Regions from separate parts of the Rahnella sp. CG8 genome, predicted to be linked through region 1. Evidence: predicted binding sites of a transcription regulator. Region 1 holds the regulator's gene; the other holds the start of a gene.

Evidence for each region. The regulator PurR, encoded in region 1, represses purine synthesis genes. The targets are predictions, from matches to a motif close to CANGCAAACGTTTGCNTG.
Region 2: a site for PurR is predicted at 1,941-1,958, ahead of serA (phosphoglycerate dehydrogenase). Genes of this name have one in related genera too.

Annotation. Positions count from the first base shown of each region.
Region 1 covers NZ_JABAED010000023.1:66,098-69,244, forward strand. The annotation lists gene punC (purine nucleoside transporter PunC) at 1-1, opposite strand, end outside; gene punR (DNA-binding transcriptional activator PunR) at 138-1,043, shown strand; gene purR (HTH-type transcriptional repressor PurR) at 1,080-2,105, opposite strand; gene cydH (cytochrome bd-I oxidase subunit CydH) at 2,440-2,529, shown strand; gene HGO41_RS19440 (C40 family peptidase) at 2,695-3,147, opposite strand, start outside.
Region 2 covers NZ_JABAED010000017.1:54,069-57,215, forward strand. The annotation lists gene asr (acid resistance repetitive basic protein Asr) at 1-307, shown strand, start outside; gene ydgU (small membrane protein YdgU) at 427-507, shown strand; gene serA (phosphoglycerate dehydrogenase) at 619-1,857, opposite strand; gene rpiA (ribose-5-phosphate isomerase RpiA) at 2,208-2,870, opposite strand; gene HGO41_RS16480 (LysR family transcriptional regulator ArgP) at 3,098-3,147, shown strand, end outside.

The DNA of each region.
Region 1 (3,147 bases):
TTATCGTCTCGTTAATTTATTTATTGCAGATGATGTGATGCAGATTACATACCGGAGGCGGAGTTTAACGCTTTGATAACAGGCTTGTGAAACGCTAATATTTGCACTCTGCTATCAAAAATATTGAAGGCTGAATTATGTGGTCAGAATACGCCCTTGAAGTGGTAGATGCCGTGGCAAGAACAGGTAGTTTTAGTGCGGCAGCGCAAGATTTGCACCGCGTGCCTTCTGCTATCAGCTATACCGTCCGTCAGCTTGAGCAGTGGCTGGCCGTGCCGTTGTTTGAGCGTCGCCATCGTGACGTGGTACTGACGCCTGCGGGAAAGGTTTTTGTCGATGAAGCGCGGATTCTGACAAAAAAAATGATAGCCACGCGCCGGCAGTGTCAGCAGGTGGCGAACGGCTGGCGCGGCGAATTACGTGTGGCGGTTGACCGGATTGTAAAACCCGCACGGACACGGCGTCTGGTGCTCGATTTCTACCGCCATTTTGCGGACACCGAACTCATTATTCACTCAGAAGTGTTTAATGGTGTCTGGGATGCGCTGGTTGACGGGCGGGCAGACGTGGCGATCGGTGCTACACGCGCGGTACCGGTTGGCGGGGGCTTCAGTTTTCGTGACATGGGATTTATGGACTGGCATTGCGTCGTCAGCCCGCAACATCTGCTGGCTCAGTTATCCGGCGCGCTGAATGATGATGAGTTGCGGCCTTATCCTGCACTCTGTCTGGAAGACACCTCCCGGACATTGCCTAAGCGGGATACATGGACGCTTGATAACCAGCGGCGGCTGGTCGTGCCAGACTGGACCTGTGCGCTGGAATGCCTGACCGAAGGCTTATGCGTGGGTATGATGCCGGTTCATCGCGTCACGCCGTGGATAGAACAGAAAAAGTTGCAGGTGCTGACGCTGGAAAATACGTTTCCCGACAGCCCGTGTTGCCTGACGTGGGATCAAAGCAATCCGTCACCCTCGCTGGCCTGGTTGCTGGAATATATGGGCGATACAGAAACCATGAATCAGGAATGGCTGCGTGATTAGAAAAAAACGCCTGCATCTGCAGGCGTTCGATATCTGTTAACGGCGGTAATCGCGGTACGGACCATCGGCTACGGAACGGCGTTCGACCAGTTTCGGATGCACCTCAATGGTCTGAGACTCTTCACGCTTACTGACAATTCTGTCCAGCAACATGGTAAAGGCCATTTCACCCAGACGTTCTTTCGGCTGATGCACGGTTGTCAGCGCGGGGGAGAAGTAACGGGCGTTACGCACATTGTCGTAACCGATCACGGAAATATCCTGAGGAACGCGCAGGCCCAGTTCGTCTGCGGCACAGATTGCGCCCATTGCCATCACATCGCCACCACAGAATACGGCAGTCGGGCGGTGCTTCTGCATCAGAATTTTATGCATCGCCTGATAGCCCGATTCCGGCTCGAAATCGCCCTGAACCACCCATTCGTCACGCAGCGGAATATTGGCTTCAGTCAGTGCTTTCACAAAACCCTGGAAGCGGCCACCGCCGGTATTACGTGCCAGTTGGCCCGGGATCACCCCAATATCACGATGACCGCGTTCAATCAGATAACGCCCGGCCATGTAACCCCCTTCGAAAGCATTATCAATAATGCTGTCGGTGAAGTTCTTACGCGCTTCGCCCCAGTCCATGACCACCATTGGGATCGAACGGTGCTCCTCGAGCATATTGAGCAACTCATCAGGATATTCCGCGCACATCACCAGCAAGCCATCGACGCGTTTTTGCGCCAGCATTTGCAGGTAGGCTTGTTGTTTTTCCAGATTATTATGCGAGTTACACAAAATCAGCGTATAGCCTTTGGAGAAGCAGCTGTTTTCTACGGCTTCAATCACTTCGGCAAAATAGGGCGCTTCGCTGGAGGTGGCAAGCAGACCGATCGTTTTGGTGTTATTGACCTTCAGACTGCGGGCTACAGCACTCGGCGAGTAATGTAACTCTTTGATTGCAAGGAGAACCGCTTCTTTGGTTTCTTCGGCGACGAAACGTGTTTTATTGATGACGTGCGACACGGTTGTAGTGGAAACGCCAGCGCGCTTTGCGACATCTTTAATCGTTGCCATGTAAACAATGACTCCTGAACTCACGTGTTTCAGCACGTTAGCATTATGTTAATCGTTTGCTTGCGTGGATCTCACTGCTGGCTTCTAAAAGGGCAGTGAAATCGTTGGGTGGATTCTTCAGAATGAGGCGTGAAATGCTCTCGGGTGAAATCAACCGGCACACAGGCGTGTTAACCGACAATTTTCTCTTATAATGCAGGAAAGTGGAAGTAAAATTCTCAGGGATACATTGTCATTCAGCACAAGATTTTAAATGTTAATTATGCGAAAATGCGCTGGCACACAATTAGTGTGGCTTAAAAAATGCCACAATTTGATCCGAAAGGGGGGTTTGATGGACAGCAACCTGAAATTATCGTTGATCACCACGGTATGCGCTTTGCTTATGATTATCGCTTTCAGCTTCACTGCGGTGATGAACTGATTCAGTAAGTGAACCGCTATAAAAAAGGGCGATTCCTGTTACAGGAATCGCCCTTTTCAATTTTACGCAGTGGCCGTTACCGCCGATACTCTTCCCTGCAGAAACTCTTCGTTAAATGCTATTCAATGGCTGATTAGCGAAACTTCAGACTTAACGAATTGTTTATTATCGGATCGTTTTCGGCGTCATTACCCGGCGTGCACCCACATAATGATCTTGCCAGTAATCGTCGCCGAGAGAGGTGATTTTAATGTCTTCGCCCGTTCTTGGAGACTGAATAAACTTGCCGTTCCCCACGTAAACACCAACATGGTCTGCAGCGCCGCGGTTATTGATTCTGAAGAACACCAGATCACCGCTTTCAAGTTCGCCGCGTTTGACCGGAGCCGCATCGCGCAGGTGATACATTTCATTCGCTGTGCGTGGCATTTTAATACGGATCAAATCTTTGTAGGCGTAATAGACTAAGCCGCTGCAATCAAAACCGGTATTCGGCGAGGTTCCGCCCCAGCGATATGGTTTTCCTACCTGATGCATCAGTTTGGTCATCGCCGTTTGCTGGGCATGCTGATAGCGTTTTTTATGCGTTGCACTTAGCGTAATCGGTTTGCTGTCTTC
Region 2 (3,147 bases), on a different contig from region 1:
CACCGCAGCTCCGGCTCATGCCACTAAGCATAAAGCACACAAGAAACCTGTTCAGAAAGCGCAAGCTGCCAAGAAACACAAAAAAGCCGCTAAAAAAGCACCAGTCGCTCAGAAGGCGCAGGCGGCTAAGAAACACGTGAAACACGCTAAAAAAGCGGCTCCTGTTGCTCAGAAAGCGCAGGCGGCTAAGAAGCACGTGAAACACGCTAAGAAAGCGGCTCCTGTTGCTCAGAAGGCGCAGGCGGCTAAAAAGCACGTGAAACATGCTAAGAAAGCTGCTCCGGCTAAAGCAACTCCGGCAGCATAAGAAGTCACTAGGAAGTCTTTGTGAACGAATCTGTTCACTCTTATCAAGACTGAAAAATTTAACACCCGGTTCGCCGGGTGTTTTTTTCTCCGTTTTCTGCCCTGAGGTACTGACAGATGATGCTGCGCCGCTACCTGTTCGAAATCACTTTTTCATCAATGATCCTCTGCGGTCTGATTACCCTGTCCTTTTACTTCTGACGTTTTGATCCCCCCTTTATTCCCTCTGCAGACATTTTTTAACGCCCTGATGCCATAAAACAAAAAACCGCCTTTCGGCGGTTGGTATTTTGTCTGTTTCAGAAAGACTTATCAGTAAAGCAAACGGGCACGAATGGTTCCCGGAATCGCCTTCATCAGTTGCAGCGCGGTAGTCAGCGTCGCAGTATCCGTTTCCGCATCAATCACCACATAACCGATTTCTGGGCTGGTTTGCAGGTACTGCGCAGCAATGTTGATACCCTGTTCCGCAAAAATCTGGTTGATGCTGGTCAGCACACCCGGACGATTTTCGTGGATATGCAGCAAACGGCTGGCTTTCTCGGTATGCGCTGGCAGAGACGCTTCCGGGAAGTTGACCGCTGACAGTGTAGAACCGTTGTCAGAATATTTCGCCAGTTTGCCTGCCACTTCGAGGCCGATACCTTCCTGCGCTTCCATCGTTGAACCGCCGATATGCGGCGTCAGCAGCACGTTGTCAAATTCACACAGCGGAGAATTGAACGGGTCACTGTTAGTCGCCGGTTCTTCCGGGAAGACGTCGATAGCCGCACCGGAAAGATGTTTGTTACGCAGCGCATTGCACAGAGCAGGAATGTCGATCACGGTACCGCGTGAGGCGTTGATTAACAACGCGCCAGGCTTCATCTGCGCCAGTTGCAACTCGGAGATCATGTCTTTGGTTCCGGCTGTTTCCGGCACATGCAGCGTGACCACGTCGCTGGTATTGAGCAATTCTTCCAGTGTGGCAATCGGCTGCGCGTTGCCCAAAGGCAGTTTGCTTTCGATGTCATAATAGAAGACGCGCATCCCCAGGCTTTCCGCCAGGATCCCCAGCTGCGTACCAATGTGGCCGTAACCGATAATGCCCAGACGCTTGCCGCGCGCTTCGAACGAGCCGACGGCTAATTTGTTCCAGATACCACGGTGCGCCTTGGCGTTAGCTTCAGGAATGCCGCGCATCATCAGCAACATCTCGCCCAGCACCATTTCGGCAACCGAACGGGTGTTGGAGAAGGGTGCGTTAAAGACCGGAATACCGCGACGGGTCGCAGCTTTCAGATCTACCTGATTGGTGCCGATACAGAAACACCCAACAGCCACCAGTTTTTCTGCTGCCTGGAACACTTCTTCAGTCAGCTGAGTACGCGATCGGAGTCCAACAAAGTGCGCATCACGGATCGATTCTTTCAGCGATTGCGTGTCTAAAGCACCTTTGTGAAATTCAATATTGGTGTAACCCGCGGCACGGAGTGTATCAACCGCACTTTGGTGGACGCCTTCCACTAACAAAAATTTAATCTTGTCTTTCTCAAGTGATACTTTTGCCATTTCCCGACCCTATATTTTTCTGGCTGAATTCGAACTGCAAGATGACTGCTCACAGTCAACATAACAAAAAATCCGCCATCATCAATACAAACGATTGCCTGCCCCCCAGCAGAAGGCTCAGCACGCCTGCCGGTTTTTAGCATTTCATGCTGGTTCAATTTTACTGTGCCAGACGTTCAGGAGGAGAAATACAGAAATGTGACATAAGTCACCAAATTAAAGCCTTTGAAGAAAAGATGATTCAGTCAGAAAATTATCATCTTCATAACATTGCGTTATGACAGCGCAATGACGAGGCTTAGGCTGGCTGCCTTGCCCTAAAGCAGCCAGATCTTCTGCTTATATTCTGATTACTTCAGTTTGACGGTTTTGACACCTTCAGAAGTCCCGACCAGCGCCACGTCAGCACCCCGGTTGGCGAACAGGCCGACAGTCACAACACCGGCAATACTGTTGATCTTATTTTCCATCGCGACGGCATCAAGAATGTTCAGGTTATGCACATCAAGGATCACATTGCCATTGTCTGTCAGCACATTCTGGCGGTATTCCGGCAGGCCGCCGAGTTTAACCAGTTCACGCGCAACATAAGAGCGCGCCATTGGGATCACTTCCACCGGCAGCGGGAATTTACCCAGCACATCAACCTGCTTGGAAGCATCCACGATACAGATGAATTTTTTGGCAATCGCGGCAATGATTTTTTCGCGGGTCAGCGCAGCGCCCCCCCCTTTGATCATCTGCATCGAGCCGTTGATTTCATCCGCGCCATCGACATACACATCCAGCGAATCCACTTCATTGCTGTCGAAAACATGAATACCCAGACTCTTCAGTTTTGCGGTAGAAGCATCGGAGCTTGAAACCGCACCTTCAATCTGGCCTTTGATGGAACCCAGTGCATCAATGAAATGTGCGGCGGTGGATCCGGTACCGACACCGACAATGGTGCCCGGCGTGACGTAATCCAGTGCGGCCCAGCCGACTGCTTTTTTCAATTCTTCCTGCGTCATAATGGCTTCTCTGTCTGATAACACGTAAGTGGCGTGAATAGTTCGGTGGAACGAAGAGTGCCGGTGATTATAAAGCATGTCCCGGCAATTTGGATAAACAACACCGCAGCCAGATCACACTTATTAAGTGCAATTGTGCTGCAAACACAAAGATTTTCCTCACCACAAATCCTGACAATCTGTGGCATAGTGTTCGGATAAAATTAAATCTAAGGGACAGAACTCCGATGAAACGCCCGGACTATAGAACGCTGCAGGCACTGGACGCGGTGATCCG